DNA from 2 places in the Shinella sp. HZN7 genome. Region 1 is predicted to be linked to the other one. Evidence: predicted binding sites of a transcription regulator. Region 1 holds the regulator's gene; the other holds the start of a gene.
What was found. Region 1 encodes PhoB, which activates phosphate uptake and scavenging genes when phosphate is short. Its sites were predicted from a motif close to TGTCATNNANCTGTCAT; they were not measured.
Positions count from the first base shown of each region.

Region 2: a site for PhoB is predicted at 5,653-5,669, ahead of shn_RS06875 (esterase-like activity of phytase family protein). Genes of this name have one in related genera too.

Region 1 is NZ_CP015736.1:110,899-125,912, forward strand. It holds gene pstC (phosphate ABC transporter permease subunit PstC) at 1-503, shown strand, start outside; gene pstA (phosphate ABC transporter permease PstA) at 500-1,828, shown strand; gene pstB (phosphate ABC transporter ATP-binding protein PstB) at 1,842-2,657, shown strand; gene phoU (phosphate signaling complex protein PhoU) at 2,706-3,434, shown strand; gene phoB (phosphate regulon transcriptional regulator PhoB) at 3,454-4,137, shown strand; gene shn_RS00555 (GcrA family cell cycle regulator) at 4,429-4,965, opposite strand; gene shn_RS00560 (aspartate aminotransferase family protein) at 5,389-6,579, shown strand; gene argF (ornithine carbamoyltransferase) at 6,607-7,518, shown strand; gene shn_RS00570 (Hsp33 family molecular chaperone) at 7,720-8,712, shown strand; gene apaG (Co2+/Mg2+ efflux protein ApaG) at 8,897-9,289, opposite strand; gene shn_RS00580 (O-succinylhomoserine sulfhydrylase) at 9,416-10,600, opposite strand; SAM riboswitch at 10,644-10,722, opposite strand; gene shn_RS00585 (2'-deoxycytidine 5'-triphosphate deaminase) at 10,883-11,992, shown strand; partial or broken gene shn_RS00590 (ATP-binding cassette domain-containing protein) at 12,180-12,362, shown strand; gene shn_RS36240 (hypothetical protein) at 12,368-12,505, opposite strand; gene shn_RS37565 (trehalase family glycosidase) at 12,471-12,797, shown strand; gene shn_RS00600 (LacI family DNA-binding transcriptional regulator) at 12,812-13,843, shown strand; tRNA gene shn_RS00605 (tRNA-Gly) at 14,087-14,160, shown strand; gene shn_RS00610 (transporter substrate-binding domain-containing protein) at 14,509-15,014, shown strand, end outside.
Region 2 is NZ_CP015736.1:1,417,209-1,432,222, forward strand. It holds gene clpP (ATP-dependent Clp endopeptidase proteolytic subunit ClpP) at 14-646, shown strand; gene clpX (ATP-dependent Clp protease ATP-binding subunit ClpX) at 935-2,212, shown strand; gene lon (endopeptidase La) at 2,627-5,050, shown strand; gene hupB (DNA-binding protein HupB) at 5,256-5,531, shown strand; gene shn_RS06875 (esterase-like activity of phytase family protein) at 5,722-7,917, shown strand; gene shn_RS06880 (MarR family winged helix-turn-helix transcriptional regulator) at 8,066-8,530, opposite strand; gene shn_RS06885 (DNA repair exonuclease) at 8,789-10,057, shown strand; gene shn_RS06890 (AAA family ATPase) at 10,061-13,531, shown strand; gene shn_RS06895 (hypothetical protein) at 13,670-14,092, shown strand; gene secD (protein translocase subunit SecD) at 14,201-15,014, shown strand, end outside.

The sequences.
Region 1 (15,014 bases):
AACTGAGCGGCCTCGTCACCGGCAATTATTCGAGCTTCATCCAGGCGCAGAGCGTCCTGACCGCCGGTTTCGTCATGGGCATCATGCTGATCCCCTACGTCTCCTCGCTGTCGGACGACATCATCACCGCCGTGCCGCGCGCCCTGCGTGACGGTTCGCTCGGCCTCGGCGCGACGCGTTCGGAAACGATCAAGCGCGTCATCCTGCCGGCCGCCCTGCCGGGCATCGTCGGCGCACTGCTGATGACCGCTTCGCGCGCCGTCGGCGAAACCATGATCGTGGTGCTTGCCGCCGGCGTTGCCGCCCGCATGCAACTCAATCCCTTCGAGCCGATGACGACGGTGACGGTCAAGATCGTCAACCAGTTGACGGGCGATCTCGAATTCACCTCGCCTCAGACGCTGGTGGCCTTCGCGCTCGGCATCACGCTGTTCGTCATCACGCTTTGCCTCAACATCTACGCCCTCTACATCGTGCGCAAATACCGGGAGCAGTACGAATGAGCCAGGTCTCCACGAGCCCCTCGATGGCCGCCCTAGGCGCTGCCTCCAGGCCCGAACGCCGCGATATCGGCCTGCGTGGCCGCTACGCCGCCGAACGCCGCTTCCGCCTCTACGGCATGGCCGCGATCGCCTTCGGCCTCCTCTTCCTGTTCCTTCTGCTGTTCTCGGTGGTCTCCAAGGGCTACACCGCCTTCCAGCAGTCGATGATCACCATCCCGGTGGAGTTCTCGGAGCAGATCATCGACAAGGACAACGAACGCGCGACCAACCCGCAGAAGCTGGTTTCGGCCAATTATCCGGTCGTCGCCCGCGATGCGCTGGCCAGGGTGCTGGGCGTTGCCGCGGACGACCGCGCCGCCATGCGCGAGGTCAACGGCATGATCTCGGACAGCGTCCGCGTCCAGCTCCGCAACCTCGTCACCGCCAACCCCGCGATCATCGGCACCACGCAGCCGGTGACCTTCCTTGCGCACGGTGACCTCGATTCGGCCTTCAAGGGCCAGATCAACCTCGACGTGCCGGAAAAGGACCGCAAGATCTCCGACAGGCAGATCGGCTGGATGAACCAGCTCGCCGAAAGCGGTGCGCTTTCCAAGCACTTCAACACCGGCCTCTTCGTCAACGGCGCATCGAGCCGTCCGGAAGCCGCCGGCGTCGGCGTCGCGCTCATCGGCTCGCTCTACATGATGCTGATCGTGCTCGTGCTGTCCTTGCCGATCGGCGTGGCCGCCTCGATCTACCTGGAAGAGTTCGCCCCGAAGAACCGCTTCACCGACCTCATCGAGGTGAACATCAACAACCTCGCCGCCGTGCCGTCCATCGTCTACGGCCTCCTGGGCCTTGCCGTCTTCGTCAACTTTGCGGGCTTCCCGCGCTCGGCGGCCCTGGTCGGCGGCCTGGTGCTGACCCTCATGACGCTGCCGACGATCATCATCGCGACCCGCGCTGCCCTGAAAGCCGTGCCGCCGTCGATCCGTTCGGCCGCCCTCGGCCTTGGCGCATCGAAGATGCAGACGGTGTTCCACCATGTCCTGCCGCTCGCCATGCCCGGCATCCTGACGGGCACGATCATCGGCCTTGCACATGCGCTCGGCGAAACCGCGCCGCTGCTCCTCATCGGCATGGTCGCCTTCGTCGCCGACGTTCCGGCAACGCCGATGGATCCGGCAACGGCCCTTCCGGTGCAGATCTACATGTGGGCGAACGAGGCCGAGCGCGCCTTCGTGGAGCGCACCTCGGGAGCCATCATCGTGCTCCTCATCTTCCTCATCCTCATGAATGTTGGTGCAATCCTGTTGCGCCGCCGTTTCGAACGGCGCTGGTAGAAGGACCGATCATATGAACATGATGTCAGAAGCAGCAGTCGAGAAAGCGCTGGACAAGAAAATGAACGACATTTCCTACAAGATGATCGGCAAGGACGTCTCGGTTTATTACGGCGAGAAGCGCGCCCTTTACGACGTCAACCTCAATGTGCGCGAAAACACCGTGACGGCGCTCATCGGTCCGTCCGGCTGCGGCAAGTCGACGTTCCTGCGCACGCTGAACCGCATGAACGACACGATCGACGGCTGCCGCGTCACCGGCCGCATCACGCTCGACACGGACGATATCTACGATCCGGCGATCGACGTCGTGGAACTGCGCGCCCGCGTCGGCATGGTGTTCCAGAAGCCGAACCCGTTCCCCAAGTCGATCTACGAGAACGTCGCCTACGGTCCGCGCATTCATGGCCTTGCCAAGGCGAAGGCCGACATGGACGCCATCGTCGAGCAGAGCCTTCAGAAGGCCGGCCTCTGGAACGAGGTGAAGGATCGCCTGCAGGAGGGCGGTACCGGCCTTTCCGGCGGCCAGCAGCAGCGCCTGTGCATCGCTCGAGCCGTCGCCGTCAGCCCGGAGGTCATCCTGATGGACGAGCCCTGTTCGGCGCTCGACCCGATCGCGACCGCCAAGGTCGAGGAGCTGATCCACGAGCTGCGCGCCAACTTCACCATCGTAATCGTGACGCACTCGATGCAGCAGGCGGCCCGCGTCTCGCAGCGCACCGCCATGTTCCACCTCGGCAACCTCGTCGAGGAGAACGACACCGACAAGATGTTCACCAACCCGGATGACCAGCGCACGCAGGACTACATCATGGGCCGCTTCGGCTGACGGCTGTCGCCGAATCCGTGAAAACCCGCGCGCATTAAGGACAGAACCATGTCATCGACCCATATTGTCTCGATTTACGACGAAGAACTGAAATATCTCTCCCGCCGCATCTCCGAAATGGGCGGTACGGCCGAGCAGATGGTGGCGGACTCGGTCCGCGCCCTCGTCACGACGGATGCGGCTCTGGCCCAGAAGGTCATTTCCGAGGACGTCATCCTCGACAATGCCGAGCGCCAGATCAACGACAAGGCGATCGTCACCATCGCCAAGCGCCAGCCGATGGCCGCGGACCTGCGCGAGATCATGGGCGCGATCCGCATCGCGGCCGAGCTGGAGCGCGTCGGCGACCTCGGCAAGAACACTGCCAAGCGCGTCATCGCCGTGCAGAGCTCGGGCATGCCCCGCAAGCTTGCCCGCGGTCTCGAACACCTCGCCGAACTCGCGCTGATGCAGCTCAAGGAAGTGCTCGACGTCTATGCCACCCGATCGGTGGACAAGGCCAAGGCGATCCGCGAACGTGACGACGAGATCGACGCGATCTACACCTCGCTGTTCCGCGAACTTCTCACCTACATGATGGAAGACCCGCGCAACATCACGCCCTGCACGCACCTCCTGTTCTGCGCCAAGAACATCGAGCGCATCGGCGACCACGCGACCAACATCGCCGAGACCATCTACTACATGGCGACCGGATCGCAGCCGGAGGGCGAACGCCCGAAGGACGACACTTCGACCTCCGTCGTCGCGGCCGGCCTCGCCGACGCGTCCGAGTAAAGAGAGCAGGTTCAACTCCATGGTGCCCAGAATTGCCGTCGTGGAAGACGAGGAGGCCCTCAGCGTCCTCCTGCGCTACAATCTGGAAGCGGAAGGTTTCGAGGTCGATACGATCCTGAACGGTGACGAGGCCGAGATGCGTTTGCAGGAGCGCATGCCTGACCTCCTCATCCTCGACTGGATGCTTCCAGGCGTTTCCGGCATCGAACTGTGCCGGCGCCTGCGCCAGCGCCCGGAAACCGAACGCCTGCCGATCATCATGCTGACGGCGCGCGGCGAGGAGAGCGAGCGCGTGCGCGGCCTTGCCACCGGCGCGGACGATTATGTCGTGAAACCCTTTTCGACGCCGGAACTCGTCGCCCGCGTGCGGGCGATGCTGCGCCGGGCCAAGCCCGAGGTCGTCTCGACGGTGCTGCGCTGCGGCGATATCGAGCTCGACCGCGAGACGCACCGCGTCCACCGCCGCACCCGCGAGGTCCGCCTCGGCCCGACGGAATTCCGCCTCCTGGAGTTCCTGATGACCTCGCCCGGCCGCGTCTTCTCGCGCTCGCAGCTTCTCGATGGCGTCTGGGGCCATGATATCTATGTCGATGAGCGGACCGTCGACGTGCATGTCGGCCGCCTGCGCAAGGCGCTCAACTTCGCCAACATGCAGGATGTCATCCGCACGGTGCGCGGCGCCGGCTATTCGCTGGAGGCCTGAGCGAACGGGTTTCCTCCCAAGGACGGAAATGGGCCCTCAGGGGCCTGTTTGCGTTTTGGGATGCGAACGCCCCTCATCCCGCTGCCGCGACCTTCTCCCCGCAAGCGGGGAGAAGGGGATGGGGCGAGGCCTCGCTCCCTCGCTTCCCAGTAAGTTTCTGGAAACCGGATCGGCATACCCCTTCGCCCCGCTTGCGGGGAGAAGGTGCCGGCAGGCGGATGAGGGGCGCTCGCCTCACAAACGAAAACGGACCCTCTCGGGCCCGCATCGCATGTCCTGCCGTGGAAAAGATTACCGCATCCGCCGCCGCTCGGCCGAGGGCTGGTAGGCGAGGCGCTGGTGGTAGGTGCAGTAGGGGGAATTGTCGGGGGATTCGTTGCCGCAGAAGTGGAAGTCGTCGTTGAGCGGATCGCCGATCGGCCATTTGCAGGTGCGCTCGGTGAGCTGGGTCAGCTCCAGCCGGCGCGACATCGGCACGACCACGCTGTTGCCGTTGGCCGGAACCGGAAGGGTCTCGGCCTGCATTTCGAAATCGACGTCGATCTCTTCCTTGGGAAGCGTGTTGTCGGCCGGCCGGGCGACGGGCCGGGCAGCGACGGGACGGGCCGCGAAATTCGACGGGCGCGGCGTCGCCGGCGCCGGACGCTTCGGGCGTGCCGCGGTCTGGGTGCCGCCGGCCTTGGCGCGGCCGGGCAGGTTCAGCCGGTGCACCTTGCCGATGACGGCGTTGCGGCTGACGCCGCCGAGCTGCGCCGCGATCTGGCTCGCGCTCAAGCCCTCGCTCCAGAGCTTCTTGAGTTTCTCGACGCGCTCGTCTGTCCAGTTCATGTTTTCGTCTCCGCTCGGCGTCCAGGATGCAGGAATCCCTCGTCGTGCTCCGGACGGGTCCGGAACCTGAACGCCCTAACTCTTTTGGTGACTAGTTCCGCCGCATGCAGTCTAGTAATTGGTCCTTAACCTAGAGACCGGTGGACTCTGTGACAAGAGTCGCCGGAATCCGGGCGAATCGATTTCGGAGTTTTCCCCAACTTGCTGGTCAGGTGTGACTCGATAGCGACACCTTCCGCGTGCGCCGTGAATCCTCACCTTGCGGGATGTTCAGCGCCATTTCGGGTGCGATTTTGTTGACATCCCAAGATGAAATGCCGATAGTGCGGCATGCCGCCGAAAGGCGGCTTTTGGTTTTTCTGAAGCCCGGAAAAGTCAAGCCGCATTCCTGTTTTTCCGCATCTCTTTTCGGAGGATCCGCGCATGGCCGATGTCGCGCCGCTCTATGAAACCTACATGCGTGCGCCGCTCAGGTTCACGCGCGGGGAGGGCGTGTGGCTGATCGCCGAAGATGGCGAGCGATATCTCGATTTTGCCGCCGGCGTCGCCGTCAATTCGCTGGGCCATGCGCATCCCCATCTCGTCGCCGCGCTGAAGGACCAGGCCGACAAGGTCTGGCACCTGTCGAACCTCTACGAGGTCCCGGGCCAGGAAAGCCTCGGCCGCCGGCTGACGGAGGCCACCTTCGCCGACAAGGTGTTCTTCACCAATTCGGGCGCCGAGGCGCTGGAATGCGCGATCAAGACGGCCCGGCGCTACCATTTCGCCAAGGGCCATCCCGGCAAGTTCCACATCATCACCTTCGAAGGCGCCTTCCACGGCCGCACGATCGCGACGATCGCCGCCGGCGGGCAGGAGAAGTATATCGAGGGCTTCGGCCCCAAGGCGCCGGGCTTCCTCAAGGTTCCCTTCGGCGATATCACGGCCGTCAAGGATGCGATCACCGAGGAAACGGCCGGCATCCTGATCGAGCCGGTGCAGGGCGAGGGCGGGCTGCGTCCGGTGTCGAAGGAGTTCATGCAGGAGCTGCGCCAGCTCTGCGACGAATACGGCCTGCTGCTCATCCTCGACGAAGTGCAGACAGGCGTCGGCCGCACGGGACGCCTCTTCGCCCATGAATGGGCCGGGGTCACGCCTGACATCATGGCGATCGCCAAGGGGATCGGCGGCGGCTTCCCGCTCGGCGCCTGCCTTGCCACGAACGAGGCGGCGGCCGGCATGGTCGCCGGCACGCACGGCTCGACCTATGGCGGCAACCCGCTCGCCATGGCCGTCGGCAATGCCGTGCTCGACGTGGTGCTGGAGGACGGCTTCCTTGAGCATGTGCGCGATGTCGCGCTCGTTTTCCGCCAGGGCCTTGCCGCGCTGAAGGATCGTTTCCCCGACATCATCGAGGATATTCGCGGCGAGGGCCTGATGCTCGGCATCAAGGCGAAGATCCCGGTCGCCGACCTCCTGAAGGGCGTGCGGGCGGAAAACCTGCTGGCCGTGCCGGCGGGCGACAACGTGCTGCGGCTGCTGCCGCCGCTGACCGTGACCGCGGAAGAGGCACGCGAGGGGCTTGCCCGCATCGAGCGCGCCGCGGAAAAACTCACGGCCGCCAAGGCCGCGTAAGCAGCGAACGGACAGACAGGACACATCATGGCCAAGCATTTTCTCGACCTTTCCGCCGTTTCGGAAAGCGATCTCCGCGTCATCATGGACGATGCGCACACGCGCAAGGCCGCCAGCAAGGCCGGCACCGAAGCCAGGCCGCTCGCCGGCAAGATGCTCGCGATGATCTTCGAGAAGCCCTCCACGCGAACCCGCGTCTCCTTCGATGTCGGCATGCGCCAGCTCGGCGGCGAGACGCTGTTCCTGTCGGGCACGGAAATGCAGCTCGGCCGCGCCGAGACGATCGGCGACACGGCCAGGGTCCTCTCGCGCTATGTCGATGCCATCATGATCCGCACGACGGACCATGCCCGCCTGCTGGAGCTTGCCGAACACGCCACCGTGCCCGTCATCAACGCGCTGACGGACCTTACCCATCCCTGCCAGATCATGGCCGACATCATGACCTTCGAGGAGCATCGCGGTTCCACGAAGGGCAAGACCTTCGCCTGGACGGGCGACGGCAACAATGTGCTGCATTCCTTCGTCGAGGGCTCCGCCCGCTTCGGCTATACGATGAAGATGGCCGTGCCGATGGGCTCGGAGCCCGACGACAAGATCCTGAACTGGGCGCGCGACAATGGCGGCAACATCCTGCTCGGCCATGATCCGGACGCCATCGTCGACGGCGTCGATCTCGTCGTCACCGATACCTGGGTCTCGATGAACCAGGAGCACCGCGCCCGCGGCCACAACATCTTCCAGCCCTACCAGGTCAACAGGCAATTGATGGCGCGCGCCGACAAGGATGCGCTCTTCATGCACTGCCTGCCCGCCCATCGCGGCGAGGAAGTGACCGACGAGGTGATCGACGGCCCGCAGTCCGTGGTCTTCGACGAGGCGGAGAACCGCCTCCATGCGCAGAAGTCGATCCTGGCCTGGTGCTTCGGCGTCGTCTGACGCCGCCTTGAAAAACGCCGTCGCCGGCACGATCTAGGGGCCATCACGGAGCGCCATACGGCGCTTTTTCTGGCGCATGCCCGCCCGGTATGGAATGATCGGGAAAGAGCGAGCGCAATATCACGGTAGAACGCCTGTCGGAAGCAGGCCGGGCCCACGGCCTCGGCGGCGCCGAAGCGTGCAAGGAGCAGAATGATGATGATGGCGGAAAATGCCCTGAAACTCGGCGAACCCGGCTTTGCCGGCGATGATCATGTCCTGCCGTTCCAGGTGGAGGGTCTCGACGTGCGCGGTCGCGCCGTGCAGCTCGGCCCGATGCTCGACGGCATTCTCGGCCGGCACGATTATCCCGCGCCCGTCGCCCGGCTGCTGGCCGAGGCGATCACGCTCACCGTGCTGCTCGGCACCTCGCTGAAATTCGAGGGCAAGCTGATCGTCCAGACCAAGGGCGACGGCCCCGTCGACCTGCTGGTGGCCGATTTCGCGGCGCCGGAGAACGTGCGCGCCTATGCCCGCTTCGACCAGGCCGCGCTCGATGCCGCGATTGCGGCCGGCGCGACGGAGCCGCACGAGCTTCTGGGCAAGGGCATTCTCGCCTTCACCATCGACCAGGGCGCGCATACCCAGCGCTACCAGGGCATCGTGCCGCTCGACGGCCATACGCTGGAGGAGATCGCCGGCGTCTATTTCCGCCAGTCGGAGCAAATCCCGACCAAGGTGCGCCTCGGCGTCGCCGAACTCTACGACCGCGATGCCGCCGGCAAGGCGCGTCATCGCTGGCGCGCGGGCGGCATGGTCGCGCAGTTCCTGCCGCAGGCGCCGGAGCGCATGCGCCAGGCCGACCTTCCGGGCGGCGACGGCGAGGAGGCCGGCCACAAGATCGCCGATGACGACAACTGGGCCGAAGCCAAGGCCATGGTCGAGACGATCGACGCGGACGAGCTGACGGATCCCAATGTCGGCACCGAACGGCTGCTGTTCCGCCTCTTCCATGAGCGGGGCGTGCGCGTCTACCAGCCGCAGCAGGTCTTCGACCGCTGCTCCTGTTCGCGCGAGAAGCTGAAGGGCGTCCTGGCCGGCCTCAGCGCGGAGGAGATCGCGCATACGGCGGATGACAAGGGCGAAATCGCGGTCACCTGCGAATTCTGCTCGACGACCTACCGCTTCGAAGCGGCGGAAGTCCTGCCGCAGTAAGGGGCCTCGCCCCTCATCCGGCTGCCGCCACCTTCTCCCCGCAAGCGGGGAGAAGGGAAGGATGCAAGGCTCCGGTCTTCATCCACGACAACGATGTCAGGAAAACGATGCGGTCTGGTCCCTTCGCCCCGCTTGCGGGGAGAAGGTGGCCGGCAGGCCGGATGAGGGATAATTCTTGCCGCCCTCAGTTGAGCGTGCGCGCCTGCCCCGGCGTATCGAGCGAGAACGCCGGTATCGCCACATCGAACGCCTCGCCGTTCTCCGCTTCCATGCGGTAGCGGCCGAACATGATGCCCGAGGGTGTTTCGAGCGGGCAGCCGGAGGAATATTCGTAGGTGTCGCCGGGGCGTAGCACCGGCTGCTCGCCGATGACGCCGGGTCCGTTCACCTCGTCGACCTGGCCGTTCTGGTCGGTAATGTGCCAGTAGCGCGTCATCAGCCGCACGGCGACATCGGAATGGTTCGCGATGACCACCCGGTATCCCCACACATAGCGGCTGTCGTCGGGATCGGACTGGTCGGCCAGATAATACGGCTCTACGGTCACTTCGATGTCGCGGGTCAGCGCACGATACATGGGCAAGCCTTGAACTGATTAGCTTCTGCTATTCTACACGAATGTGGTTTCGTCAAGGATAAGCAAAGAAAGCACCGGCCTCCCCGGCCGGTGCTTCCGCATTTGTCCATCGGTACGGCGAAGGGCTCAGGACTTGATGCTGGAGAGCGCGCGGGCAAAATCCTCGATGAGGTCCTCGCTGTCCTCGATGCCGGCCGAAAGGCGCACGGTGCCGGCCGAAATGCCGAGCTCGGCGCGTGCCTCGTCCGTCAGGTTCTTGTGCGTCGTCGTCGCCGGATGGGTGATGAGGCTCTTGGCGTCGCCGAGATTGTTGGAGATCTTCACGACCTCAAGCGCATCCTGCAGCGCGAAGGCTGCGTCCTTGCCGCCCTTCAGCTCGAAGCAGACGAGCGTCGAGCCGCCCGTCATCTGCTTGGCGATGATGTCGGCCTGCGGATGGTCCTTGCGGCCCGGATAGATCACGCGGGCGACCTCATTCCGGTCGGCGAGGAAGTCCGCGATGCGGCTGGCATTCTCCGTCTGCTGCTTGACGCGCAGCGGCAGCGTCTCGATGCCCTTCAGCAGCGTCCAGGCATTGAACGGCGACATGGCCGGGCCCGTATGGCGGAAATAGTCGTGCAGGTTCTCGTCGATCCACGCCTTGTCGGAAAGCACCACGCCGCCGAGGCAGCGGCCCTGGCCGTCGATATGCTTGGTGGCCGAGTAGACGACGACATGGGCACCGAGCTCCAGCGGCTTCTGGAAGAGCGGCGTCGCGAAGACGTTGTCGACGACGACCTTGGCGCCGATCTGGTTCGCGAGCTTGGCGACACCGGCGATGTCGATCACTTCCAGCGTCGGGTTTGTCGGGCTTTCGAGGAAGAAGACCTTGGTGTTCTTCCGGATCGCCTTTTCCCAGTTGGCAAGGTCGCGGCCGTCGATCAGCGTGCATTCGATGCCGTATTTCGGCGCGAGCGTCTCGACCACCCAGCGGCAGGAGCCGAAGAGCGCGCGGGCGGCGACGATATGGTCACCGGCCTTGAGCTGGCAGAGGATCGCGGCGGAGACGGCGGCCATGCCGGACGCGGTGGCGCGCGCATCCTCGGCGCCTTCCAGCATGCACATGCGCTTTTCGAACATGTCGTTGGTCGGGCTGCCGTAGCGGGCGTAGATGAAGCCGTCCGTCTCGCCCTTGAAGCGGGCTTCGGCCGCCGCCGAGGTGTCGTAGACGAAGCCTTGCGTCAGGAAGATGGCTTCGGCGGTTTCGCCGTGCTGGGAGCGGGTGGTTCCGCCGTGAACGAGTTGGGTGGCGGGGCGCCAGGACTTGCTCATGTGATCGTCGCCTTCAAACAAAAAAACCGGCCGCAAAAGCAGGCCGGTTTCGAACCCGGCCTTTTTAGCTACTTGTTTTACGTGGCTGCAAGCCGGCCGGCCAAATCACCACGGGATAATCTGCTAATACTGCGCCCCCGCGCTTGCGTCAATTGGCGGCATTTGGTTTTGTGCGGGCCTTCCGGGTATTGTTCCGAAATGTGGGCATCGGTTTTCGGAAGAAACGATACGAAAGCAGACGGCCGGACCATCCGGCCCCTGCTCTGACGGGACGGTATGACGATGGGTGGTTCTGCGACGCGCAGCACGGGCATTCTGGCGGACAACGCCATTCGCGGCTTGTTCGATAGCGGCAGGTTGAAGAGCGAGACGGCGCTGGACGACGACCAGATCCAGCCGGCGAGCCTCGACCTGAGGCTCGGCGCAAAAGCCTTCCGCGTGCGGGCGAGTTTCCTTCCGGGGCCGTCCCATCTCGTCGCCGACAAGCTCGACCGCCTGCAACTGCACGTCATCGACCTTACCGACGGTGCGGTGCTGGAGACGGGCTGCGTCTACATCGTGCCGCTGATGGAAAGCCTGGACCTGCCGGCGGAGCTGGCGGCGTCGGCCAACCCGAAGAGCTCCACCGGCCGCCTCGACATCTTCACCCGCGTCATCACCGATCGCGCCCAGGAATTCGACAAGATCCCCGCCGGCTATTCCGGTCCGCTCTATCTCGAAATCTCGCCGCGTACCTTCCCGATCGTCGTGCGCCGCGGCTCGCGCCTGTCGCAGATCCGTTTCCGCAAGGGCAATGCCCTGCTCGGCGAAAGCGAACTGCTTGCCCTCCACGGCACGGATACGCTCGTCGCCAGCGAGACGCCGAACGTCTCCGGCGGCGGCATCGCGCTTTCCATCGACCTCAAGGGCACCGGTCCGGACGGGCTGATCGGCTATCGCGGCAAGCACCACACCTCCGTCGTCGATGTCGACCGCAAGAACCAGCACGACATCTTCGATTTCTGGGAGCCGCTGTTCAGCCGCGGCCGCAACGAGCTGATCCTCGATCCCGACGAGTTCTATATCCTCGTCTCCCGCGAGTCCGTGCACGTCCCGCCGCTCTATGCCGCCGAGATGACGCCCTTCGACCCGCTCGTCGGCGAATTCCGCGTGCACTATGCCGGCTTCTTCGATCCCGGCTTCGGCCATGCCCCGGCCGGCGGCTCCGGCAGCCGCGCCGTGCTGGAGGTGCGCAGCCACGAGGTGCCCTTCATCCTCGAGCACGGCCAGATCGTCGGCCGCCTCGTCTACGAGCACATGCTCGACGCACCCGAAGGCCTCTACGGTTCCGGCCTCGGCTCCAACTATCAGGCACAGGGCCTGAAGCTGTCGAAACATTTCCGCGCCGGATAATACCGCTTCCGCAAGGGCTTGCGCCGGCCGCATCGCGGCCGGTCCTCTGTCGTGCCGATGAGATTCGGCAGGGCGTCCTACCCATTTCATTTTCTACTTTACAAACGAAATTAAACGTTTTTATTATGATATAAACGTTTAACAATAGCTGGGGAGCCCGGACGTTTCGCCGGCAGGGAGGACGTCGTTGGCATCGATCCGCATCGAGAATCTCCGCAAGGGTTTTGGCGCTCTGGAGGTGCTGAAGGGCATCGACCTCGGTATCGCCGATGGTGAATTCGTCTGTTTCCTCGGCCCCTCCGGCTGCGGCAAGAGCACGCTGCTGCGCTCCATCGCCGGCCTGGAGGAACTGGACGGCGGCGCCATCCGCCCCGCCTAGCCGGCGATCCGGCGCGCGTGCTGCCCGACCGGAACCTCATCCAGTTCATGCCGCTCCTTCTGGGTGACCGCCCGCCGCGCGCCATGGTGCAAAAACTTCTTGTCCGGCTCACGGACGGCGGCTTCCTCACCCAATGGGGTCCCGGCGACGGAAAGCCCGCAAAGCCCGTTCTACGAGGATGATGGCTATTGGCGCGGGCCGATCTGGGCGCCGACGACGCTGCTCCTCTGGGATGGTCTTCGCCGGCAGGGGGAAATGGAGCTTGCAAGGACGATCGCGGAAAAGTTCTGTTCTCTTGCCTCCAAAAACGGTATGGCCGAGAACTTCGATGCCCGGTCGGGGAGGGGCTTGCGGGATCGGGCTTTCGCCTGGACATCCGCCGCCTACATGCTCCTCGCCGCCTCCCTCAGTCAGGACCAGCCGTAGCGAGCCGAGACGCGATGCAGAGACCGACGATCAAGACCATCGCGCAGGAAACGGGCCTTTCGATCGCCACCGTATCGAAGGCGCTGAACGACAGCCCGCAGGTGCGCCCGGAAACCCGCGCCATCGTCGTCGCCGCCGCCGAGCGCGTCGGCTACCAGCTCAACATGCATGGCGTGCAGCTTCGCACCGGAAAGACCTACCAGGTCGCCGCCATCATGACGGCGCCCGGCCCCAAGCAGAACGAATGGGAAGGCGTCGAATACGCCCAGCTCCTCAGCGGCATCTCCTGGGCGCTGGAGGAAAGCCCCTACCGCGTCTCGCTCTATGCCGTACGCAATTTCGAGGAAAGCCTTGCCACCATCCGGCAGATCGTCTCGCTGAAGAAGGCGGACGGCATCATCGTCTCGGGGACCCGCGCCGACGATCCGCGCGTGCGCATCATGCAGGAGGCGGATTTTCCCTTCGTCACCTACGGCACGACGATCCACAACGCCCCCCATGCCTATGTCGATGCCGACAACGAGCAGATGATCCGCCTTTCGGTGGCGCGCCTTGCCGAACGCGGCCACCGCCGCATCGCGCTCATCAACCCGATGGCCGAGCTCAGCTATGCCATCACGCGCCTTGATGCCTACCGCCGCGCCCTGGAGACGGCCGGCCTTGCCTTCGATCCGGCCCTCGTCGCGCATGGCCGTCTGACCCCTGCCTTCGGCCGTGAAAACGTGCTTCTCATGTCGGACCTGCCGGATCCGCCGACCGCCTATATCTGCGCCAACGAAGCCTCGGCGCTCGGCGCCTTCTCGGGCTTCCATGCCCGCGGCCTCGTGCACGGGCGCGATGCCGTCATCAACGCGACCGACGACCTCAATGTCAGCCAGTATTTCGCCCCGCCGATCACCACCTATTTCCTGCCGATCCACGAGCCGAGCGAGCTTCTGGGCAGCTACATCCTGCGCTGCATGGAGGGCGAGGCGCCCGAAGCGCTGCAGACCCTCATCATGCCGAAACTGGTCGAGCGTTCGGACGACCGGCTGAGCAAGGGCTAGAGAAGAAAACCGCCCTTCGGACGGCGAGGATGGCATCGAACCGGATGGAGGCGTCCGCCTTTCCGTCTCCGGCCACATCGCCGAAGACAAAGGTGTCGCTGCGGCCCCTGGCGCCGCCGGCCGGAGCGACGGCAGTCCGGCATCGCCGCGCGGTATGAAATCGGCCGACCGACCGGTGCTTCTCTGCGCCCTCGCTTGACACATCCGGCGAACTGTTGAATGACTGCGCCGTCGCGCTGCCGTGCGGGTATGATGTAATGGTAGCCTGTCAGCTTCCCAAGCTGAACGCGCGGGTTCGATTCCCGCTACCCGCTCCAGCCCGGTTTTTCAGGGTGTTGCGCGACATTCATCCGGTATTTGCTTGTGGTCTTTTCAGAGTCCGTTCTGGCTTAGGCTTGTCGGGTTCTGGATGATCGATCCGGCTCGAAACCGCCACGCCGGCGGCTTTCCCGGATTGGTACGGTCCCGCCTCCGGAGCTGGTTAAGCGGAATAAAAACGTTTATATTTTATCTTGAAAACGTTTATATTCCTTGTTACCAATTTTAAGGAGCAGGGGCGAGGTTCATCTGCGGCGGGAGGTGCTGCAGAAGGGCGCATGGCCGGTTCAGGGGATTTGTCGAGCACCTTCCGCAAGGGGCGGACGCCGACGGTTGAGGAGGAAGAGATGAAAAAATTCGTTGCAACACTTGCGCTTGCCGTCTTCGCGGCGGGGGCCGCGCATGCGGCCGATCTCGGCGGCAAGCTCCTGAGGGTCGGCTCCGACACCACGTCGCCGCCGATGGAAAGCGTGGACCCGGCGAGCGGCCAGATCGTCGGCTTCGATGTCGACGTGGTCAATGCCATCTGCGCCAGGATCAACTGCCAGGCCGAATTCGTGACGACCGGCTGGGACGGCATCTTCGCCGCGCTCGACCAGGGCAGCTTCGACCTCGTGGCCTCGGGCGTCTCGATCACCGACGAGCGCAAGAAGGCGATGGATTTCTCCGATCCCTATATCGTCAACAGCCAGGCGGTGCTGACGCGCGCCGAGGACCAGGGCATCACGCTGGAGACATTCAAGGCCGAAGGCCGGAAGCTCTCCGCCCAGGCCAACACGACGGACGCGCAGGTCGCCGAAGGCGTCGTCGGCAAGGAGAACGTCATCGCCTATGACAGCTTCAGCGCCGCCAT
Region 2 (15,014 bases), 1.3 Mb from region 1:
ATGAAGGATTGACATGAGAAATCCCGTAGATACCGCCATGGCTCTGGTGCCGATGGTCGTCGAGCAGACCAACCGCGGCGAGCGTTCCTACGACATCTATTCGCGCCTCCTGAAGGAGCGCATCATCTTCCTGACGGGTCCCGTCGAGGATCACATCGCCACGCTCGTCTGCGCGCAGCTCCTCTTCCTCGAAGCGGAAAACCCGAAGAAGGAAATCGCGCTCTACATCAATTCGCCGGGTGGCGTCGTCACCTCGGGCATGGCGATCTACGACACGATGCAGTTCATCAAGCCGGCCGTCTCGACGCTCTGCATCGGCCAGGCCGCGTCGATGGGCTCGCTGCTGCTGGCCGCCGGCCACAAGGACATGCGCTTTGCGACACCGAACGCCCGCATCATGGTGCACCAGCCCTCGGGCGGCTTCCAGGGCCAGGCATCGGACATCGAGCGCCACGCCAAGGACATCCTCAAGATGAAGCGCAAGCTGAACGAGGTCTATGTCAAGCACTGCGGCCGCACCTACGAGGAAGTGGAACAGACGCTCGACCGTGACCATTTCATGAGTGCCGACGAGGCGAAGGAATGGGGTCTCGTCGATCGCGTCATCACGAGCCGCGAGGCGATCGAGGGCGCAGAAAGCGTGTAATGTCATGGTTTTGCCGCGGATGAAGCTATTGTGACACATTTGTAAGGGTCACGGGGCTTTATCCGCACCGCAAAGCCGGTAATATTGGTCGTTAATGCTATGTTGATGTGTGACGGCCTAGCATTTGGTATTTCGGTGGGGGATTCGTTGCCACCGGTTTTGGGCGATGCCCTGTCCGGTCAGTACCCCTGGAGCCTTTGAAGGAAAGCGCGAGCGGCTCCGGCAAAGGCGGTTTGAGTTGTCCGGCCATCTTCCGGGAGATGAACGGCGTGCTGGAAGGAAAGTGATATGAGCAAGGTCAGCGGCAGCAACGGCGGCGACTCCAAGAATACCCTCTACTGCTCCTTCTGCGGCAAGAGCCAGCACGAGGTCCGCAAACTGATTGCCGGACCGACGGTGTTCATCTGCGATGAATGCGTCGAATTGTGCATGGACATCATCCGCGAGGAGAACAAGACCTCGATGGTGAAATCCCGCGACGGCGTTCCCACGCCCCAGGATATCATCAAGGTCCTCGACGAATACGTCATCGGCCAGCAGCAGGCGAAACGCATCCTGTCGGTCGCGGTGCACAACCACTACAAGCGCCTGGCGCATGCCGCCAAGGGCTCGGACGTGGAACTGGCGAAGTCGAACATCATGCTGGTCGGCCCGACCGGCTGCGGCAAGACCTATCTCGCCCAGACGCTCGCCCGCATCATCGACGTGCCCTTCACCATGGCCGACGCCACGACGCTGACCGAAGCCGGTTACGTCGGCGAGGACGTGGAGAACATCATCCTGAAGCTGCTTCAGGCCGCCGACTACAATGTCGAGCGCGCCCAACGCGGCATCGTCTATATCGACGAGGTCGACAAGATCTCGCGCAAGTCCGACAACCCGTCCATCACCCGGGACGTGTCGGGCGAGGGCGTGCAGCAGGCGCTTCTGAAGATCATGGAAGGCACGGTTGCTTCCGTACCGCCGCAGGGTGGCCGCAAGCATCCGCAGCAGGAATTCCTGCAGGTCGACACGACGAACATCCTGTTCATCTGCGGCGGCGCCTTTGCCGGCCTCGACAAGATCATCTCCGCCCGCGGCGAGAAGACCTCGATCGGCTTCGGCGCGACGGTGCGTGCACCGGAAGACCGCCGCGTCGGCGAGGTGCTGCGCGAGCTGGAGCCGGAAGACCTGGTGAAGTTCGGCCTCATCCCGGAATTCATCGGTCGCCTGCCGGTCCTGGCGACGCTGGAGGACCTCGACGAGGACGCGCTGATCCAGATCCTGTCGGAGCCGAAGAACGCGCTCGTCAAGCAGTACCAGCGCCTGTTCGAGATGGAAGACGTGGAACTGACCTTCCACGAGGACGCGCTGCGCGAGATCGCCCGCAAGGCGATCGTCCGCAAGACCGGCGCACGCGGCCTGCGCTCGATCATGGAGAAGATCCTGCTCGACACGATGTTCGAACTGCCGACGCTGGAGGGCGTGCGCGAGGTCGTCATCTCCGACGAGGTGGTCAAGGGCTCGGCCCGTCCGCTCTACATCTATTCGGAGCGTTCCGACGAGAAGGCCAACGTTTCGGCCTGATCGTGCCGGACCTGTTCAGGAAGGACCCGCCGCCGGCGGGTCTTTTCGTTTGAGGCACCTGGTGACATTTCGTGACTGGTCGCGTGCCGCGGGAAGGGGCATGATGGGCAGGCTTCCGCTGCTTCGTCGAGCCGTTGCGAAACGGTCTGCGCCGGGCCAGAATGGAAGGCGTCGATTCTGTGCTGTGTATGCTCCGGCGGTCCCGTCGGGGGAAGGCCGCAAGTTCCGCGACAGCGCGGAAGACTACACTTCCTGTCGCTGGTTCGCTTGTCCGTCGTGGAGTGGGGCACTCTGCAACCGGGCTTGAAAATGTGTTAACCGCACGCCACTTGTGGATGGAAAAGATCGCCGGCCCGGCACCCCAAGCGCCGAATGGACCGGTTCCCGGAAACGGGACGTTTGAAAGGAAATGACATGACGAAAAAGACGTCTGCGTCGCACGACTCCACGGCCTTCCCGGTCCTGCCCCTGCGCGACATCGTGGTGTTCCCGCACATGATCGTCCCGCTGTTCGTCGGCCGCGAGAAGTCGATCCGCGCCCTGGAAGAGGTGATGGGCACCGACAAGCAGATCATGCTTGCCACCCAGATCAACGCTTCCGATGACGACCCGGAAGTCGACGCCATCTACCGCATCGGCACCGTCGCCAACGTGCTCCAGCTCCTCAAGCTGCCCGACGGCACCGTCAAGGTGCTGGTCGAAGGCCGCGCGCGCGCCGAGATCGACGGCTACACGGACCGCGAGGAATTCTACGAGGCGATGGCCCATGTGCTGGCCGAGCCCGAAGAGGACCCGGTGGAGATCGAGGCGCTGTCGCGCTCGGTCGTCTCCGAGTTCGAAAACTATGTGAAGCTCAACAAGAAGATTTCGCCGGAAGTCGTCGGCGCTGCGAGCCAGATCGAGGATTACTCGAAGCTCGCCGACACCGTCGCTTCGCACCTTTCCATCAAGATCGTCGAAAAGCAGGAGATGCTGGAGACGACCAGCGTCAAGCTGCGCCTTGAAAAGGCGCTCGGCTTCATGGAAGGCGAGATTTCCGTCCTGCAGGTCGAAAAGCGCATCCGCTCGCGTGTCAAGCGCCAGATGGAGAAGACCCAGCGCGAATACTACCTCAACGAACAGATGAAGGCGATCCAGAAGGAGCTCGGCGACGGCGAGGACGGCCGCGACGAGATGGCCGAACTGGAAGAAAAGATCGCCAAGGCCAAGCTCTCCAAGGAGGCCCGCGAGAAGGCGGATGCCGAATTGAAGAAGCTGCGCCAGATGAGCCCGATGTCGGCGGAAGCCACCGTCGTGCGCAACTATCTCGACTGGCTGACGGGCATTCCGTGGGGCAAGAAGTCGAAGATCAAGACCGACCTCAACGCCGCGGAGAAGATCCTCGACGAGGATCATTTCGGCCTCGACAAGGTCAAGGAGCGCATCGTCGAATATCTCGCCGTGCAGGCCCGCTCGACCAAGATCAAGGGCCCGATCCTGTGCCTCGTCGGCCCTCCGGGCGTCGGCAAGACCTCGCTTGCGAAATCGATCGCCAAGGCGACCGGCCGTGAGTACATCCGCATGGCGCTCGGCGGCGTGCGCGACGAGGCCGAGATCCGCGGTCACCGCCGCACCTATATCGGCTCGATGCCCGGCAAGGTCATCCAGTCGATGAAGAAGGCGAAGAAGTCCAACCCGCTCTTCCTGCTCGACGAGATCGACAAGATGGGCATGGATTTCCGCGGCGACCCGTCCTCGGCCCTGCTGGAGGTGCTGGATCCGGAACAGAACTCGACCTTCATGGACCACTACCTGGAAGTCGAATACGACCTGTCCAACGTCATGTTCGTGACGACGGCGAACACGCTGAACATTCCCGCGCCCCTGATGGACCGCATGGAAGTGATCCGCATCGCCGGCTACACGGAAGAGGAAAAGCTGGAGATCGCCAAACGGCACCTGCTGCCCAAGGCGATCCGCGACCACGCGCTGCAGCCGAAGGAATTCTCGGTCACCGACGGCGCGCTGATGGCGGTCATCCAGCAGTACACCCGCGAGGCGGGCGTCCGTAACTTCGAGCGTGAACTGATGAAGCTCGCCCGCAAGGCGGTCACCGAGATCATCAAGGGCAAGTCGAAGACGGTCGAGGTCACGGCGGACAACATCCATGACTTCCTCGGCGTTCCGCGCTTCCGCCACGGCGAAGCCGAGCGCGAGGATCAGGTCGGCGTCGTCACGGGCCTTGCCTGGACGGAAGTCGGCGGCGAGCTGCTCACCATCGAAGGCGTCAGCCTGCCGGGTGGCAAGGGCCGCATGACGGTGACCGGCAACCTGAAGGACGTGATGAAGGAATCGATCTCGGCGGCGGCCTCCTATGTCCGCTCGCGTGCCGTCGATTTCGGCATCGAGCCGCCGCGCTTCGACAAGACGGACATCCACGTGCACGTGCCGGAAGGCGCGACGCCGAAGGACGGCCCGTCGGCCGGCATCGCCATGGCGACCGCCATCGTCTCCATCATGACCGGCATCCCGGTCTCGAAGGATATCGCGATGACGGGCGAGGTGACGCTGCGCGGCCGGGTGCTGCCGATCGGCGGCCTGAAGGAAAAGCTGCTCGCGGCACTTCGCGGCGGCATCAAGAAGGTGCTGATCCCGGAAGAGAACGCCAAGGACCTGGCGGACATTCCGGACAATGTGAAGAACAACATGGAGATCGTTCCGGTCTCGCGCATGGGCGAGGTGATCAAGCATGCGCTGGTCCGCCGGCCGGAGCCGATCGAGTGGGACGGCACGGTCGAGGATGCCAAGGTTCCGGCGGTCGAATCGACCGACGAGGGCACCGGCGCGATCGCGCATTGAGCCTTAGCGCCGGGTGGCACACCCGGCATTTTGGAGCGAAACGGGAAAAGACCGGCCTTTCGGCCGGTCTTTTTCGTTGAAAAACGTGTGTAAAGCCCGGATTCTCAGGGTTTTGCGGCGAAATTTTCTTGCGAGGCGAGGGGCGATGCGTATTCTGCCCCCGACTTGTATGAGTCGTTTCAAACCGTATGAAAGGGGTGGAAACATGAACAAGAATGAACTCGTATCCGCAGTGGCTGAGAAGTCTGGCCTCTCCAAGACGGACGCAGCATCTGCTGTCGACGCCGTTTTCGAGACGATCCAGGGCGAACTCAAGAACGGCGGCGACGTTCGTCTCGTCGGTTTCGGCAATTTCTCCGTATCGCGCCGTGAAGCTTCGAAGGGCCGCAACCTCTCGACCGGCGCCGAGATCGAGATTCCGGCACGCAACGTGCCGAAGTTCTCGGCCGGCAAGGGCCTGAAGGACGCCGTCAACGGCTGATCCTTGGTTCGGGCAGAGCGGTTATCCACTCCGCCGCCAAACCTGAAGTTCAGGGTCGGGGTCCGGTTCTTCCGGGCCCCCTTTTATTTGCATGGGGGAAGGGCTCCGCCTGTTGCCGAATTGTCATCGGCCTGTAACAGGAAAGCCTCAGAACCGCCGGGTTCCTTTTGACCGGATCCCGGAGGATTTCATGAAAACCCGTTCGATCACCGCCGCGCTCGCCGCGGTTCTCGCCGCATCGGTGGCTTCCGCCGCCAGCGCCGAGCCTGTATTCAATCGTATTGCGTCCTTCGCCGTCGCCGACAACCTGCCCGAGGGCGTGGACAAGGCGACGCCGACCTCGTCCGAAATCATCACCGCTTCCGAAGACGGCAACACGCTCGTCTATTCCGACAGCCCGAACAAGGCGATCGGCTTCATCGACATATCGGACGCCAGGGCCCCGAAGGCCGGCGGCTCCCTTTCCTTCGAGGGCGAGCCGACCTCGGTCACCATCGCGGCCGGCAAGGCGCTCGTCGCGATCAACACGCGCGAGAGCTTCGTGAAGCCGTCGGGCGTCCTCGCCCAGGTCGATCTCGCCTCCAAGGCCATCGATGCGACCTGCGATCTCGGCGGCCAGCCGGATTCGATCGCCCTCAACAAGGACAGGACGATCGCCGCCATCGCCATCGAGAACGAGCGCGACGAGGAGGTCAATGACGGCGCCATCCCGCAGATGCCGGCCGGCGATCTCGTGCTGCTCTCCCTCAAGGACGGCATCGTCGATTGCGGCTCGATCAAGCATATCACGCTGACCGGCCTTGCCGATGTCGCCGGCGACGACCCGGAACCGGAGTTCGTCGACTTCAACAGCCTCGACGAAGTGGCCCTGACGCTGCAGGAAAACAACCACATCGTCATCATCGACGGCAAGACGGGCACGGTGAAGAACCATTTCTCCGCCGGCACGGTCAGCCTCGAAGGCATCGACACGAAGAAGGACGGTGCGCTCAAGTTCACCGGCGAGATGAAGGATGTCGCCCGCGAGCCCGACGCCGTGAAGTGGCTGGACGACAACCGCCTGGTCGTCGCCAATGAAGGCGACTGGAAGGGCGGCGCGCGCGGCTTCACCATCTTCGACAAGCAGGGCAAGGTTCTCTACGAGAACGGCGCCGGCTTTGAGCGCGAGATCGCCAGGATCGGCCACTACCCGGACAAGCGCAACAAGAAGGGCATCGAGCCGGAAGGCATGGAGGCCGCGAAATTCGGCGACGACAACCTGTTCTTCGTTCTGGCCGAGCGCGCCTCGATCGTCGGTGTCTACAAGGATACCGGCGGCGAGCCCGAGCTTCTCCAGTTGCTGCCCTCGGGCGTCGGCCCGGAAGGCGCCGTCGCGATCCCGAGCCGCAACCTCTTCGTGACCGCCAACGAAACCGACCTCGTCGAGGGCGGTGGCGCCCGTTCACACGTCATGATCTACGAGCGTGCGGAAGGGGAGGCTGCCTATCCGCAGATCGTCTCCAACGACAAGGACGGCGAACTGATCGGCTTCGGCGCCCTCTCGGGTCTCGCCCCGGTCAAGGACAAGCCGGGCATGCTCTATGCCGTCAACGATTCCTTCTACGCCTTGCAGCCGACGATCTTCACGATCGACGCCACCGCGAAGCCGGCGAGGATCGTCGATGCGCTGCGCATCACCCGGGGCGGCGCTGCCGCCCAGAAGCTCGACAGCGAAGGCCTGACGCCGGATGGTGAGGGCGGCTTCTGGCTCGCCAATGAAGGCGATGCCGACAAGCTCGTCAGCCACGCCATCCTCCATGTGGACGAAAAGGGCGAGATCCAGAAGGAAATCGCCATTCCCGCCGCGCTGCGCGCCGGCGAGACGCGGTTCGGCTTCGAAGGCATCACCAGTGTCGGCGAAGGCGATGACAAGGTGCTGTGGATGGCCATGCAGCGCGAATGGGGCGACGACGAGAAGGGTTTCGTGAAGCTCGTCTCCTACAAGCCCTCCTCGAAGGAATGGGGCGCCGTGCGCTACCCGCTCGAAAAGACGGAAAGCGGCTGGGTCGGCCTTTCCGAAATCACCGTCCACGGCGACCATGCCTACATCATCGAGCGTGACAACCTGATCGGCCAGGCCGCCAGGCTGAAGAAGCTCTACCGCGTGGCGCTCGCGGACCTGAAGCCGGCCGCGCTCGGCGGCGAACTGCCCGTCGTCAGGAAGGAAGAGGTTCGCGACCTCATCCCGGACCTCAAGGCCGCCACCAACGGTTTCGTCGTCGACAAGGTCGAAGGCTTTGCCATCGACGCCGCCGGCAACGGCTTCGTCGTGACCGACAATGACGGCGTCGACGATTCCTCCGGCGAGACGCTGTTCTTCGGCATCGGCCCGATGAACGCCATGTAAGCTGGCCGCGTCACGGCTCGTTGCTCCAACCTTCTCCCCCGCCAGCGGGGAGAAGGCAGCGGGACGAGGAGCCGGCTGCCGAACGCTTCAAACGAAAAAGGCCGGGATCGCAGGATCCCGGCCTTTTTGTTCGTCATTGCCGCCCGGCTCAGCCGATGGCGCGCAAGGGTCGCACGGGCGCCGTATCGCTGCCGCTCTCGGCCTTGTCCCGTTCCCGCTGCAATTCTTCGGTCTTCTCGCTGAGGCAGCGGACGATTTCCTTGAGGTGCTGCTTCTGGTCTTCGGTCAGCACCGCGAAGATCGCCTCGATCGTCTTGTGCTGCGGCTGCTGGGCGGCGGAGATCACCGTGCGGCCCATATCCGTGATCGAGACGATCTTGGCACGGCGGTCCTTCGGGTCCGGCTCGCGCTTGACGAGCTTGTCGCGCTCCAGCCCGTCGATCGCTTCCGTCACCGTGCGGGGCGCGAAACCGAGCGCGCAGGCGATGTCCGTCGAGCGCTGCGGGCCCTGACATTCCAGAAGAAGCAGGAACTTGCTGCGGGCAAGCGACACGCCTTCGTCCATCATGCACTCGTTCACCAGGCGACTCACCTGATGGTAGAGTTTGAACATGCCCTGGGAGATTTCTATCGTGCTACTCATGAGGGGAAATATAGGTATTATGAGGGACCATGTCAAATGATCACGAAGTTTTTCGGATAATTTGATCATATATATTGAACGATCTCTGTAAATGCGAACGGTCAGGCAAGCGACGTTATTTCCGCCCTTTTCCGGATTTTTCCGGGCGGGACGATTTCTCTCCTGCATAACCCTGTCGAGGAAGCGCCAAGCATTGACCCGGCGGAAGGGGAAAGCGATTGTCCGACCATGCCGTTCCGCTTCATCCACACCGCCGATCTCCATCTCGATTCGCCCCTGACATCGCTCGCTTTGCGCAATGCCGAGCTTGGCGAACTGGTGCGTGGGGCGACGCGCAAGGCGCTGGAGCGCATCGTCGATCTTGCGATCACGGAGGCCGTCGACGCGCTCATCATCGCCGGCGATCTCTACGACGGCTCGCAGACCTCCATGGCGACGGCGCTCTTCCTGATGGAGCAGATGCGCCGGCTGGAGGCGGCCGGCATCCGCGTCTTCCTCATTCGCGGCAATCACGACGCCCAGTCGCAGATCACCCGCGAACTGACCTTTCCGCCGAACGTGCACGTCTTCGACGGCCGCGGGAAGCCGGTGAGGGCCGGCATGTTGGCGAGCGGCCGTGAAATCCACGTGCACGGCATCAGCTTTGCCCATCCCCATGCCCCGGCCTCGCTGCTGCCGGGCTTCCGCGCACCGGTGCCGGACGCCGTCAATATCGGCCTCATGCACACCAGCCTTGCCGGCGCGAGCCGCCACGATCCCTATGCGCCCGTCGGCATAGCCGATCTTGCCGCGCACGGCTTCGACTACTGGGCGCTCGGCCATATCCACCAGCGCCGGGTGCATCTCGAAAAGCCGTGGATCGTCATGCCCGGCAATCCGCAGGGCCGCGACATCAACGAGGGCGGGCCGAAGAGCGTGACACTCGCCACCGTCGAGGACGACGGCACGATCACCTGCGCCGCGCATCCGGTTGCCGTCGCGCTGTTCGAGCGGCTTTCCGTCGATCTCTCCGGCATCGACGACTGGCATGGCATGCTCGACCGCGCCGAAGCCGTGCTGGCAGAGGCGCGGGCGGAGGCGGGCGGCGCCCATCTCGTCGCGCGCCTCGCCCTTGCCGGCGCCACGCCGCTCGCCTGGCGCCTGCGCCGCGACGAGGACCTCTTGACCGCCGAATTGCAGAACCTTGCCGCTTCGCTCGGCGAATGCTGGATCGAGGCGGTGGAGCTTGCCGTCTCCGCGCCGCTGGCGGCGGCGGGCGCCGATGCCGGCCCGCTCGCCGAGTTGTCGCGCCTGGTGCGCGAGGATGTCGTCGGCAACCACGCCTACCGGGAGGAACTGCGCGAGACGCTGGCCGATCTCCTGCGCCAGCTCCCCAAGGAGGCGCGCGGCCTGCTGGCGGCGGACGAGGCGGCGGAGGAAGCCCTGCTCCACGACCTCGCCCTCCAGGGCGCCGATGCCGTCCTTGCCCGCCTCGGCGGCGAAAACGCGGGGGCATAGCCGATGCGTCTCGATCGCCTGGACCTCGTCCGTTACGGGAAATTCACCGACCGCAGCCTCGATTTCGGCACGGCCATGCCGGGCAAGCCGGATTTCCATCTCGTCTACGGCCCCAACGAGGCGGGCAAGTCGACGCTCTTCTCCGCCTATCTCGATCTGCTCTTCGGCATCGAGAAATCCAGCGCCTACGGCTTCCTGCATCCCTATGCCCTGATGCGCGTCGGCGGGCAGTTCTCCGTCGGGGCCGAGCGTCACGAGGCCTATCGCCTGAAGCGCAACCAGGCCTCGCTCGTTTCCGCCGACGACCGGCCCCTGCCGGAGACGCTCTTTGCCGCCGTGCTCGGCGGCATGGACCGCAATGCCTATCGCACCATGTTCTCGCTCGACGACGAGAGCATCGAGAAAGGCGGCGAGGACATCCTGAAGAGCGAGGGCGAGCTCGGGGCGATGCTCTTTTCCGCCAGCTCCGGCCTTTCCGACATGGCCACGGGCCTTGCGGCGCTGAAGGCGGAGGCCGACGAATTCTACCGCCCCTCCGGCCGCAAGCACGGGCTTTCGGCCCTCAAGGCGGATATCGAGGCATTGGCGTCCGAGCGCAAGGCGCTCGACGTCGCCGCCCGCGACTACGGCCTGCTGGTGCGCGAGCGCGATGCCGCCGCCGGGCGGCACGGCGAGATGACCGCCGCCCGGACCGAGGTGCGCGCCGCGCTGGCGCAGGTCGAGCGCAGCCTCTCCGCGCTGCCCTACCTCAGGCGTCTGCGGGCGCTGCGCGCCGAACTCGGCGCCTTCGACCTCGGCGAATCGCCGCCGGCCGGCTGGCGGTCGCTTTCCGGCGAACTGGCGCGCGAGGAGGCGGAAATCGCCGCCCGCGCCGCGCGCATGGAGGCGGAGCGCCTGCATCTTGCCGAGGAACTGGCGGCGCTGCCCGAGGACGAGGCCGTGCTGGCCGCGGAGGCCGACATCACGGCCCTGGCCGGTTCCGCGCTCGAAGCCCGGTTCCGCACGGCGGCGATGGATCTTGCCTCCCGCGAGGCGGAGCGGGACCGGGTCGCCGTTTCCATCGGGGCGAACCTCGCCGCGCTCGGGCTGCCCGCGGATGCCGACCCGGCCGGCGTCCTGCTTCCTCCCGGGCTTGGCGAAAAGCTTTCATCCCTCCTGTCGCGGCGGGCGACGCTTGCCGAACGCGCCGAGACGGCGCTTCGCGAGCGTGCCGAGGCGGAGCGCGCGCTCGCTGCCGCCGGCGAGGGGGCCGGTAGCGTTTCCGAGGAGGATGCGCAGGCGGATGCGGCACTGCAATCAAGGCTCGCTGCCGCCCTGCGCACCGCCCGGTCCGGCGATCTTTCTGCGCGCCTTCGCGAGGCCCGGCGCCTCGTCGTGCTGGCACGGCAGGATGCCGATGGCGCCATGGCCCGCCTCGTTCCCTGGTCCGGCACCGCTGCGGCACTCGAGGGCATGGCGGTTCCGCCGCCGGCCGAAATCGAAGGTCTGCGCAAACGATACGACGCGGCCGACGAGGCCCTGCATCGTCAACGGGAGCAGGTTGCCGCGCTGGAACTGGACGTCGCCTCCGCCCGCGCGACGCTCGCGGCGCTGCAAAAGGCGACCGGCGCCGCCGGCGAAGAGCAGGCGAGCCATCTGCGGGCCGTGCGCGAAACGGCCTGGCAGACGCATCTCGGGATTCTCGACAGGGCTTCCGCCGCCGCCTTCGAGCAGGCCATGCGCGACGACGACCGGGCTTCGGATGCGCGCCTGCGCAATGCCGACCGCCTTTCGGACCTGCGCCTTCTGGAACGGACGGTCGCGGAAGGCATGGCGCGGCTGGAAACCCTGCGCGGTGAGGTGACGCGTCTGGCAGAGGCGCGGGCGGCCATCGAAGCGCAGGTATCCTCGCTTGCCGCGCGCCTCGGCCTGCCCGAAGGAACGGCGCTGGCGGACATGGCCGGCTGGCTGGAGCGGCGGACGGCGGCGCTGGACGCGCTTGGCGGGCTCGCGCAGCGTACGGTCGAAGCCGATCTCGTCGACAGGGAGAGGCGCGACGTGCTGGCGCGGCTGGCGGCGCTGCTTGGCGAAGCGCCGGCCGAGGATGGCCCGTTCGAGGAGGCGTTGTTCCTTGCCGAGGACCGGCTGGAAACATGGAAGGCGACGGAAGCCCGGCGGCTTGCCGCGGCCGCGCAGCTTGCCCGGCTGAAGGCCGATGCGGATATGCGCGGCAAGGCCGCGGAAGACGCCACGGCGGCGCTTGCGGCATGGCAGGCGGCATGGGACCGGGACATCGCCGGCACCTGGCTCGCAAGGCAGGAGGCACCCGTCGCCCTGGACCGCATCGCCGCCTTCCTTCCGGCGTTGCAAGCGCTCGCCCAGAATGTCGAACGACGCGGGGAGTTCGATCACCGGATCGCCGGCATGCGCCGCGACCAGCAGGATTACGCCGGCCATGCCCGCCGTCTTGCCGAGCGTCTTGCCGAGCCGTTCGACGCCGAGGACCCGCTTTCCACCGTCGCGGCTTTCGGCCGGCGGCGCGCTGCGGCAACGGCGGTGCGCCAGCGGCGCGAGGCGATCGACAAGGCAGTGCTGCGCCTTGACGAGGAGGAGAGGGCGCTGGACGAGCGCCGCGCGGTGCTCGTCGCACGGCTTTCGGAGGTCTATGCCGTCCTCGGCTGCGACACGCTCGCGGAGGCGGACCTCATGCTCGACGCCTACCGCAAGCGCGACGAGATCCTGGCGCGCGTCCACGATGTCGGGCGCGACCTTGCCCAGCAACTGCGCACGGAAACGGTCGAGGAGGCCGAGGCGCTGCTCTCGGCGGTCGACGACGACCAGCTTGCCGCGGAGAAGGACGACCTCTCCGCACGGCTGGAAGAGCTCGACCGCGCGGTGCAGGAACAGCACCTGCTGCGGGCGCGGGCGGAGGAGGCGCTGGCGAAGGTCGCCGGCAGCGACGCGGCGGCGGTGCTGGAGGAGCGGCGCCGCACGGTGCTGATCGACCTTGCCGAGAAGTCGCGGCGCTATCTGGCGACGCGCGCCGGCATCCTGGCGGCCGAACAGGCGCTGCGGCTCTACCGCGAGCGTCACCGCAGCGCGATGATGGAGCGCGCGTCGAGGACGTTCCGCGACATCACGGCGGGCGAATATACCGGCCTTTCGACGATCCTCGAAAAGGACAGCGAATATCTCGTCGTCAATGCCGCGTCCGGCGGCTCGAAGCTGGCGAAGGACCTGTCCAAGGGCACGCGCTTCCAGCTCTATCTGGCGCTGCGCGTGGCGGGCTACCACGAGATCGCCGCCAGCCGCGAGATCGTGCCCTTCATCGCCGACGACATCATGGAGACCTTCGACGACCGGCGTGCGCTCAATGCCCTGACGGTGATGGGGGCGATGGCGACGGGCGGGCAGGTGATCTACCTCACCCATCACGAGCATCTCTGCGATCTCGCGAAAAAGGCCTGCCCCGACGTCACGATCCATGAATTGTGAGGCCTGAAACGTTAAAGCGTAAAGGAAGCGTTGGCGTCAAAACTTGACTTGGCCGATGGTAAGTGGTTCTTGGCGCCCCATCGGCATTGCTGCGAAGCCTGCTTCGCGCGGCGCTCCGCCCTGAAGAAACGGACGGGTATGACGTTGAGGACCGGCAGAGAAGCGACGATCTGGGAGCGGGGTTTTGCGCCCGTCGGCTTCCTCGTGCTGCTCGTCACCCTGTTCCTGTCGCAGTTTTCCCTGCCCGATAGTGCGAACGGCGCCGGCCATCCGCCGCGGGCCGCCGCCGAAGGCGGCGTTGCGCCGTCGCCGCTCTCGGCCTCCGGCGACGAGATGTGGCTCCCGGCAAGCGGCCATGCCGAGCGGCGGGTCGCCAAGGCCAAGAGCGGCCTGCCGGAGGGCGATGCCGCCGGCAAGGCGCTCGCCCCGGGCGCCGGTGTCGTGCTCTATCCCTTCGAGACCGCCGCCGCGGTGGTCTTTGCCGCTGTCGACGATGCGGCGCCCGCCCGCCTGGGCCTGGCATCCTTCCGCAGTCGCGCGCCCCCGGCGCTTTCCGCTTGAGGCCCTGTGGCGTCCTTGCACGCCGCGCCATTCATTAGAAATTCCGATTCCCGCGGACGGCGCCGGCTTCACGTCGCGCCCGTCCGGCAGTCTAGATGGAACAGACCCATGAAAACCTCCAAATGGGCATTGTTGGTCTATATCGCGATCATCCTCTTCGGGGTGCTCGCGGCCGTGCCCAACGTGCTGACGCCTGAGCAGCAGGCGAAATTCGGGCGCTACCTGCCCGCCAATCCCGTCACCCTCGGCCTCGACCTGAAGGGCGGTTCGCATCTCGTGCTGGAGGTCGATTCCGCAGCGCTGCGCAAGGCGCGCATGGACGTGCTGCTGAACGATTCCCGCGCCATCCTGCGCACGGCCGGCGAGCGCGCCTCCGCCGCCCGCCTCGCCGGCACGACGCTGACGATCACGCTGCCCGACCAGGCCACGCTCGACAAGGTGCTGCCGGAAGTGCGCAAGCTGGCGACGCCGACGACGACGCTCGGCTTTTCCGCCGGCAGCGCCGATATCGATGTCGCCACCAGCGGCAACCTGATCAACGTCACGCTGACGGAAGCCGGCATCAACGAGCGCATGTCCGCCGCCGTCGAGCAGAGCCTTGAGATCATCCGCCGCCGCGTCGACCAGGTCGGCGTTGCCGAACCGCTGATCCAGCGCGTCGGCGGGGACCGCATCCTCGTGCAGCTCCCCGGCCTGCAGGACCCGACGCGCCTGCGCCAGTTGCTCGGCTCGACCGCGCAGATGAGCTTCCACATGGTCGACCAGACCGTGGACCCGAACGGCGTCGCCCCGCGTGGCGTGATGATCCTGCCCGGCGCCAACGACGCCGGCAAATATGCCGTGGAAGAGCGCGTCGCCATCTCGGGCGATCGCCTTGCGGATGCCAAGGCCGGCTTCGACCAGCGCACGAACGAGCCGATCG